Regions from separate parts of the Lysinibacillus sp. NPDC093197 genome, predicted to be linked through region 2. Evidence: riboswitches for the same ligand, from Rfam matches in the RefSeq annotation. Region 2 holds a riboswitch; each other region holds the start of a gene.

Region 1 (3,285 bases), on a different contig from region 2:
CGCGCCAACGAAACTCAAAGCGAGCCTTTGAAAGAGCGTCATCTCGCTGCTGTGCACCAGGATGACCTTTAGCTAAATCCGCTGCATGTGCCGCAATTTTATATGTGATAACACCTACACGAACATCTTCTCGATTTGGTAACCCTAAGTGCTCCTTCGGTGTTACATAGCACAGCATCGCTGTTCCAAACCAGCCAATCATTGCAGCGCCAATTGCTGATGTAATGTGATCATAGCCAGGAGCAATATCCGTCGTTAGAGGACCCAATGTATAAAATGGCGCTTCTTTACAAACTTCTAATTGCTTGTCCATATTTTCCTTAATAAGATGCATTGGCACGTGCCCAGGTCCCTCTACCATCACTTGTACATCGTGCTTCCAAGCAATTTGCGTTAACTCCCCTAGCGTTTCAAGCTCTGCGAACTGCGCCTCGTCATTGGCATCTGCAATTGAGCCAGGTCGTAATCCATCCCCTAACGAAAAGGCAACATCATACGTTTTCATAATTTCGCAAATTTCTTCAAAATGAGTATATAAGAAATTTTCTTGATGATGGAATAGACACCACTGTGCCATAATTGAACCTCCACGCGAAACAATACCCGTTACACGATTAGCTGTAAGCGGTACATAGCGCAGCAATACACCTGCGTGAATCGTGAAGTAATCAACCCCTTGTTCAGCTTGCTCGATTAGCGTGTCACGATACACCTCCCACGTTAAATCCTCAGCAACGCCATTTACCTTTTCAAGCGCCTGATAAATTGGCACTGTTCCAACAGGCACAGCAGCATTACGAATAATCCATTCGCGAGTTGTATGAATGTGCTTCCCAGTAGATAAATCCATAATATTATCAGCACCCCATCGTGTTGCCCATGTCATTTTTTCAACTTCCTCAGCGATGGATGAAGTAACAGCTGAATTTCCAATATTGGCGTTAATTTTCACGTGGAAGTTACGGCCGATAATCATCGGTTCCGCCTCAGGATGATTTATATTAGATGGCATTATAGCACGCCCTGCCGCAATTTCTGCACGTACAAATTCTGGTTTTAAATTTTCGCGAATCGCTACAAATTCCATTTCTGGCGTAATAATTCCTTGTCTTGCATAATGAAGCTGTGTCACATTACAGCCTTTTTTCGCACGTAAAGGTTTGCGAGAAAGCTTTGGAAAAACATTTTCCTTTATGCGCGGGTCATCCGCGTTGCGGAATCCATTATCCTCGGGCTTAATGGTACGTCCCTCGTATTCCTCTACATCGCTCCGTTCTTTAATCCACGCACGACGCAAAGCTGGTAAACCTTTTGTAATATCGACTTTGTAAGTTGGATCTGTATAAGGGCCACTCGTATCATAAACTCGTATAGGTGCGTTATTCTCTTCACCAAAGCTACCCGTTGTGGGGCTTAGCTTAATTTCACGCATTGGCACTAATATATCTGGACGTGATCCTTCTACATATACTTTTTTACTTCCGTCAAAGCTTGTCATAATGTTCATGTTTTTTTCGCTAACTGTTGTCATTTACTATTCCGCTCCCTTTTACGTAAATTATTAAAAGGACCGAATCTAGCCCACTCCAACAAGTAGCATTACAAATAAAAAGCCGAATCCAAAAAAATATTGGATCCGGCTGTACATGTAAGGTTACATTTATCGCAAAGTTCAAGGAGTGCGAAGTTCATTAACTTTCCCACGCTGGTATGAGCCAGATCAGGTCCAAAGGGTCAAGAAACCTCAATGCGTTTCCCTCTCAGCCCGACTCATCGGACTCCCCTAGTTAAGCTATTCAGTTTGATGCTAGTGTAACAGATATTCCTAATAGATGGAAGCCATTAAGTAAATAGTATTTCTGCCATATAAATTACGATTGTTACTGTAATACAGCTAACAATTGTTGAAAAAAGCACCGTTTGTGCAGCGGTTTCTGACCCTAAATCATATTCTAGAGCTAGACTCGAGCTATTACGTGAAGTTGGGAATGCACTCGCAATAAAGAGCGATTGGGCCACAACGCCATCTAAGCCGAGGACAAAAATGATAAGCAATGCAACAGCTGGACCTACTACAAGTCGTGTAAAACAGCTGACAAACACAGTTCTATTGAACATTGATTTAATTTCAAGCTGAGATAGTTGCGCACCGAGCGTAATAAGAGCAACTGCGATAAACCCATCAGCAACGTGGTCAATTGGAATACGGATAAATTGGGGAATGCCAATATTAAAGAAATTCATTGCCACACCGATAATGAGCGCATGAATAATCGGCATTTTCAGGAAGTCCTTCACAATGGCCATACCTGATTTAGTTGAAGAAATTAAATTATATAATCCATATGTATAGGTCGTTACATTTTGAAAAATAACGAGAATAACTTGAATGGCCACCCCAATTGGTTGTGTCACAAAAATCATTTGTGCCACCGGAATGCCATAGTTACCAGAGTTAATGAGTACAACACTATTTTTAAATACCGCTGCCTCTGTTTTCTTTAAACCTAGCCCCTTCGCTATAAAATGACTAAGCACCATTTGACTCCCAATAAAGAGCACAATAAATAATGCCACTTCACCGAGCACCGATAGTTCCACGCTCGTTTCATATAAATTTACAAATACGGCTGCTGGCATAAAACAATATGTAATAAGCTGGGATAGCGCTTTTAAATTAAATTGAAATTTCCTCTGTAAAAACGCACCAAGTACAAGCAACACTAAAATAGGCGCAACAATTTTAAAGAAAATCATACCGAGATACATCATGGAGGCGCCCCCCTTTCATCTTTCTATAGTAAAACTGTTCCCAAACTGGGTCAATGCCCTCTCCGCTCTACCGTTTACATAAAAAGAGACTGTCCTTGGAAAAGGACAGTCTCAACATGTCTACAAAAGCATCAAGAAGTTTTACCGGCGGTTTCTCAAAGGTTATCGACGGTTTCAGAGGGTGTATCGGCGATTCCCCCACGTTTATCGGCGATTTCCGAGGGTTTACTGGCGATTTCCTCGGGATATTCACTTTGCTTTGTAGAAAATTCAATAGCTTAATTATGCAAGTTTAAATCGATTCACGACTTCTTGTAGCTCTTTAGAGATTTGGTTCATATTGTTAATTGATTCTGCAACCTTTTGCATTTCTGCCTGTTGATCCACAGCAGATGCACTTACTTGTTCAGCAGAAGCTGCAGTTTCCTCTGAAACGGCAGAAATACTTTGAATCGCTGTAACTGCCTGATCTTTTTGCTCTAACATTTGGGAAAGATTTGACAATAGATCATT
Region 2 (3,285 bases):
AACAAAATAGCACCATGATTCAAAGGCGTTATACCTCCTATTAATTGAAAGAGAGTGCTTTTACCACTACCAGAGGGACCAATGATTGCCACAAATTCTCCTTCCTTTACTGTAAAGGATAAGTTTTTAACTACTTCAAGCGAGCCAAAGGATTTAGATATGTCTTGAATGTTCAGCATGTGATCCCCTCCCCTTTACAACTAGCTTTTCAACAAAACGAATAACGCCAAACAACAATAAACTTAACAATACAATCGCAAATATCGCCACAAATACACGATCCGTCCGAAACGATGATTGGGCAAGTGTCATATAAACACCAATCCCCTTTTTCGCACCAAGCCATTCCGCGATGACAGCCCCCATTACACTATATGTCGCTGCAATTTTTATACCAGAAAATATAGACGGATAGGCAAATGGCCATTCTAACTTCCAAAATGTTTGACCTTTTGTAGCACCTATCATTGCAAAATAATGCTTAAGCTCAGATGACGTTTGACGAAATCCATCCATTGCCGCAATAACGATAGGAAAAAAGCAAACGAGACAAATAATAATCAGCTTCGGTAACAGCCCAAAACCAAACCAAATAATTAATAAAGGTGCAAGGACAAGCACAGGCACATTTTGTGACACAATTAAAATCGGATACACAAATGCCCGTACCGTCGCTGAACGGTGTAATAATATCGCAACACTCAAGCCGAAAAATATACCAATAGCAAAGCCAAGTACCGCTAGCTGTATAGTAGCGAACACATGGGGCATGAACGTCTTATAAGAGTGAACACCCTCAGTAACGATGGCACTCGGCGCTGGTAATAGCCAATGTGGGATGTCAGCCAAACGGATAACGACTTCCCAAATAACTAACAGGAAGGCGATAAAAATAATCGACCTTCCTTTCGTTACTACTTGTTTCATCCTCGATACTTCTCCGTCAACGTCCCCATTGTAATGCCAGTTGGTTGATATAAAATTTTCACTTGCGTAATAACATTAATAGCACCCAATTCAATCATTTTTTTATTCATCTCTTCTATAATTTGGAGTAAGGTAGACAGTTCACCTTCCATTGTCGTTTCTAGTGGTTGCACTTCATAGCGCACACCTGAAGCATCAATGATCGCAATCGCCGCATCAACGAATGGAATCACATCCTCGTATTTTTCTGTTTTAGGTATAATTTGTACACTAATTAATGAATTAGCCATTTATTTTGCCCCTTTCTTTGGTAAGAAATCATTTGTAAAAGCTTGATCTGCATGAAATTCGCCTTCTAATACGTTGTTCTTTGTCATCCAGTCCGCATAGTTTTCCCAAACTGCTAATTTTTGTTCGCCCCATTGCGCCGCATCATCTTGATACTTGTTTGCTAACCATTCCTGACTTTTATGCACAAGTGCTTTATCTAAATCAGGTACCGCTTCAAGCAATATATCCGCTGCTTCACTAGGATGCTCAATAGCATACTCATAACCTTTTGTAGTAGCTGCAACAAATGCCTTTACCACATCAGGATTATCCTTAATCATCTTTTCATTCGTTGCAAGTACAGGTGTATAATAATCAAGTTGCTCACTATAGTCTGTTAAATACTGCATATTTAATTTTTCTCCACGAAGCTCCGCCTCAATACCTGTCCAAGCATAATAGATCCAAGCAAAATCTATATCCTTCTGCATCATTGTGAAAAAGTCTAAGTCTCCTGCATTCACGATATCTAATTTCTTTATATCAGCATTTTCTTTTTGCATTAGAGATTGTAAAACAGCTTGTTCTATTGGGCTTCCCCAACCACCATACGTTTTGTCTTCGTAATCTTTTGGTGACGTAATGCCTTTTGAAGCATCTGATGCAAAGCCAGATGTATTATGCTGAATAATTGCTGCAATCGATACAAGAGGCACGTCTTGAACACGTGCTTGCGTTATACCTTCCTGGTAGCTAACGCCAAACTGAGCTTTGCCTGATGCAACAAGTTGATCTGCCCCCGCATCACCAGGTAATAAAATGTCTACGTCTAAACCTTGCTCCTCAAAGTAGCCAAGCTTTTTCGCAACATAAAGTCCTGTATGATTCGTATTAGGTGTCCAGTCCAGTACAACGGATACCTTTTTCAATGTGCTTGTTTCCTCTTTGTCCTCTTTTTCGCTACAACCAACTAATGTTAATAATGCAGCAACAAGAACGAAAAACCACTTTTTCATGCTGTGTCCTCCAAGTCTAGTAGTTTGAAAGTGTTCACGATTGAATGTTTTCACCAGAAAAGGTATTCTCAGGCCATTTGCATCGCTTCTAATAGATTACTCCTAGTTTTAGGAGGAATAATGAATCCTAAACAAAAAAACGCCTAGGAGTTATCCCAGACGTTTGCAAACGGTATCAAAAAATAGTATACGAATATTTTTGAATAGATGTTCCCTACGCTGGTACGAGCCAAATCAGGTTCAAAGGGTCAGCATCTAAACGGACGCAATCTCAGCTGGCAACTTCCAGCCCCCCTACATTCTTAACTTATGAACTTTTCGTTGATTATTATACCCATATCTATCGTAAAATGACAAGCTAGTATTTTCGTAATTGATAAAAATGAGCTTCTATTGGACTATACAAGTATTCTGCAACATGACTTTTGCAAATAGAATATGCATGGAATTTGGAACATCAAAAATTCTCCAATACGAAACAGTTAATCTTTTGCAAAACCAACAAGTTAAAAAAGAGTTATTCTCCATACAACACGATATAACTTCCATCGCCCTTTGAAAAGATAGTTGCTATGTGTCATTTAGTTATAATTGAAATTAAACTAATTATAGAAAACATTTTTTCTTCGTGATTTTTGAGAGTTTGTGCTTTATTCAAAGTGTCAGGAGTGAGTTGATGAAAAAGCTTTTAAAAATTACCGTAGTATTTCTTGTTTTACTCGGAGCAGCTGGCTATGCTGTATGGCATTTAGGGACAAATATCGCTTCCGAAAAAATAATTGAAAAAGTGAAATCTAATTTAGATGACGAAAATTTAGAAGAAGTTAAATCTTATATCGAGAACGATTCGAAGGTTCAAGAAATTGTAAGCGAGGCAGCAACTACAAATCCGGATACTCTTCCCTTCCAAACTAAGGAAGAAGCGACACGTGTGTTAATTAAAAAAGTGGGCGTTAATCGTTTACTTGAAATTCAGGAACAAGCGCAAAACGGTTCAATTAGTAAGGATGAAGTATTATCCGAAATTGAAGGTAAACTGTCTGAAGATGAAATTTCTGCTTTAAAATATGTT
Region 3 (3,285 bases), on a different contig from region 2:
GTTGCATAAATAGGACCAATACCTATATAATCTGCTCCATATTTTAAAGCAACTTGCAATTCAGTAGCTGTATGGACAGAAACACCAAGGATCATTTGTCCAATTTTTTGTCGTACTAGTGAGACGGGATAATCATCTTGACCTATGTGAATACCATCTGCATTAAGCTTAAGGGCAAGGTCGATATCATCATTGACGATAAAGGGAACGTTATATTTCCTGCATAGATTTTGGCATTGACGTGCAAAATGCTCGTAGTGCTCATTCGTCAATGCATGTTGTCCTTTTTCACGAAATTGAAACATCGTAATACCTGCTTGCAATGCTGCCTCAAGTATTTCTAAAGGTTGTCTATTTTTCACATTCGCTGTGCCCATTATAAAATAAAGCTGTAAGTCACTCCTTTTCATGTATGGTCACCTCGCAAGTATCATGAAATTTTTTGTAAGCAAAATGATTTGTTGGTCCATTGCCATTTCCAATCGATAAATCATGGCTAATAGCTAATTGAATAAATTTTTTCGCTTCAATAATTGCTTGTTTTAAAGGTTTTTTTTGACCAATAAAAGCGGTTAATGCAGCAGAAAATGTACATCCCGTTCCATGCGTGTTTTTCGTTGCAATTCGAGTAGATTGCATTGAAAATGATTCGCCATCTTCAAAAAATACATAATCTGTTGCAAAATGATCGTCATGTAAATGTCCGCCTTTGATAATGACACATTGAACACCTAATTTTAATAATGATTGAGCAGCTTGCTGAATGTCTGATAAATTGTTTATTTTTCTAGCAGTAAGTGTCTCTGCTTCTGGAATATTAGGCGTTACGATTGTAGCAAGAGGTAATAAATCTTTTTTTAATGCCTCAACTGCTTCTTGTTGTAATAAGTTTTCTCCTCCTTTTGCAATCATTACAGGATCAACGATAAGCGGAATATTTAAATTAGACAGAGCTCGTGCAATTGTATGAATAATATCTGAAGAAAAAAGCATTCCTGTTTTTATTGCACTAATTGAAAAATCATCCAGTAGTGAATGAAGTTGTTTATTTACAAAAGCATGTTCAATTGGAAGTACACCGTTCACTCCTAATGTGTTTTGTGCTGTTAAAGCAGTTATAACGGATGTCCCGAATACGTCTAATTCCTGAAATGTTTTTAAATCAGCTTGGATACCAGCTCCACCACCGCTATCTGAGCCGGCTATTGTTGTTACAATATGCATTATTTTTCACCGTCCTTGGATAAACGGTGTAATTCATTTAAGACCGAAACTGCAAAATCACCGTTATATGGCGCGGATGAAGCGGCATGTTCAGCAACTTTTTTATAGCACGTTAATGTATTGCACAACTGAGAAAATGGCTCATTACCTGCAATATAAGCTGCACAGCAAATGGCACTTAACAAACAACCAGTTCCTGTAACTTCTGTCATTCGAGCATGTCCACCAATAATCCATTGGGAGTGCTCTCCGTCAGTTATAAAATCTTTTTCACCAGTTACAATAACAATACAATTATATTTTTTAGAAATTTCTTTTGCTTTATCTTTAACAGAAATTGAACCGCTACCACTATCTACTCCTTTTTGTTGCCAATGAACATCAGCAATAGCGGCAAGCTCACCGATATTACAACGAATAACAGCAAAATGAACGGCTTCTAATAATTGCTGTATCGCTTGTTTACGTAAATTTGTTGCTCCAACACCAACTGGGTCCAAAATAATCGGTACACCTAGCGCATTTGCCTTTTTTCCAGCAAGTAACATCGATTCTTTTGTACGGGTAGTAAGCGTGCCAATATTAATCAATAAGGCTGATGCAATCGATACCATCTCCTCAACTTCCAGAGATTCATCTGCCATTACAGGCGAAGCACCAATTGCTAATAAGCCGTTTGCTTGAAAATTTGCCACAACATAATTTGTAATACAATGAATGAGTGGTCGTTTTTTACGAATAGTTTGAAAAATCATCGTAGTCCTCCTTTTTTTGGACGGACGTAAGCATGCAAAAAAGCTCTTTTTTTCGTGCGAAATATACACGTAAAAAGAGCTTATCATCAATAATAAGATGTGTGTTGCTCCCTACGTCAGTATTAACTAACAGGTTCAAAGGGTCAGGTTTTACCTTCTCAACTCGTTATGAGTCCCCCCGCAATCATGAAGTTTTTAGTTGTCCAAAATGTAACATACCTATCCACAGTATTCAATAGCATTTTATCATTATCTGGAAAGCAGTGACTGATGCCATATAATAAACCATGATAATTGTCATGACTTTCTTAAAATAAGGTTCATCCATTGAAAATAATAAAAAATGAGTTTTATAATAAACCTAGCAATAAGGAGGCAGTTATTATGAAAAGACAGGATTTAATCGCACCAGAATGGTATAACATTGTTGAGGAGATTGAGAAATATGCTCAGGACCCAACTAAAAATGCATTAATTGTTTATAATAATCATGAAGAAATTCAACATATTACATATGCAACTTTACTTGAAAAAGCAAATCAGGCGGCCCATGTATTTACTTCGCAGGGACTAACAAAAGGCGATGTGCTTTTAGTTATGGTTCCAAGATCTGTCGAGGCATATATCGTCTACATAGCGGCATTAAAAGCGGGCTTAACGATTATCCCTAGTTCGGAAATGTTGCGTACAAAGGATATTGAATACCGAATTACACATGCAAATGCAAAAGGAATAATTGCCTACGAGCCATATATTGAGCAATTTGACGAAGTGAAAAACTTAAAGGGTATTTTGCAATATGTTATTGGTCATGCTCATACACCATGGCAACCGTTGCTTGAAAAAATGGAGGAGCATCCTACAGACTATACGAATCCTACACCGACAAAAAGTACTGACAATGCTTTTTTAGCCTATACAAGTGGAACAACTGGCAATCCTAAGGCGGCTGTTCATACACATAGCTGGGGTTACGCTCATTTACGGACAACGGCACCGAATTGGTTAGGTGTTCAAGAAAATGATATAGTATGGGCTACTGCGGCGCCCGGTTGGCAAAAATGGATTTGGAGTCCATTCCTAGCAACTTTAGGAAGTGGTGCTACGGCATTTGTTTATAAAGGCAAATTTGATGCGTCAACTTATTTGTCATTGCTTGAAAAATTTAAAGTAAATGTATTATGTTGTACACCGACAGAGTATCGTTTTATGGCAGCACTCAATAATTTACAGGACTATAATTTAAGCGAGATTCGCCAAGCTGTATCAGCGGGTGAACCACTGAATAGTGAAGTAGTAAAAGTGT

Evidence for each region. Region 2 has a riboswitch for thiamine pyrophosphate ahead of ACIP9G_RS00790 (ABC transporter substrate-binding protein). Riboswitches for the same ligand answer to the same signal wherever they lie in the genome.
Region 1: another riboswitch for thiamine pyrophosphate. It lies ahead of thiC (phosphomethylpyrimidine synthase ThiC); the one in region 2 lies ahead of ACIP9G_RS00790 (ABC transporter substrate-binding protein).
Region 3: another riboswitch for thiamine pyrophosphate. It lies ahead of thiM (hydroxyethylthiazole kinase); the one in region 2 lies ahead of ACIP9G_RS00790 (ABC transporter substrate-binding protein).

Annotation. Positions count from the first base shown of each region.
Region 1 covers NZ_JBIVOH010000011.1:13,575-16,859, forward strand. Annotated here, with positions in the region: gene thiC (phosphomethylpyrimidine synthase ThiC) at 1-1,531, opposite strand, end outside; TPP riboswitch at 1,681-1,795, opposite strand; gene ACIP9G_RS21000 (AEC family transporter) at 1,843-2,772, opposite strand; gene ACIP9G_RS21005 (methyl-accepting chemotaxis protein) at 3,055-3,285, opposite strand, start outside.
Region 2 covers NZ_JBIVOH010000001.1:159,341-162,625, reverse strand. Annotated here, with positions in the region: gene ACIP9G_RS00805 (ABC transporter ATP-binding protein) at 1-179, opposite strand, end outside; gene ACIP9G_RS00800 (ABC transporter permease) at 154-927, opposite strand; gene ACIP9G_RS00795 (thiamine-binding protein) at 924-1,217, opposite strand; gene ACIP9G_RS00790 (ABC transporter substrate-binding protein) at 1,218-2,213, opposite strand; TPP riboswitch at 2,408-2,519, opposite strand; gene ACIP9G_RS00785 (hypothetical protein) at 2,890-3,285, shown strand, end outside.
Region 3 covers NZ_JBIVOH010000006.1:119,464-122,748, reverse strand. Annotated here, with positions in the region: gene thiE (thiamine phosphate synthase) at 1-410, opposite strand, end outside; gene thiD (bifunctional hydroxymethylpyrimidine kinase/phosphomethylpyrimidine kinase) at 397-1,224, opposite strand; gene thiM (hydroxyethylthiazole kinase) at 1,224-1,979, opposite strand; TPP riboswitch at 2,071-2,169, opposite strand; gene mbcS (acyl-CoA synthetase MbcS) at 2,364-3,285, shown strand, end outside.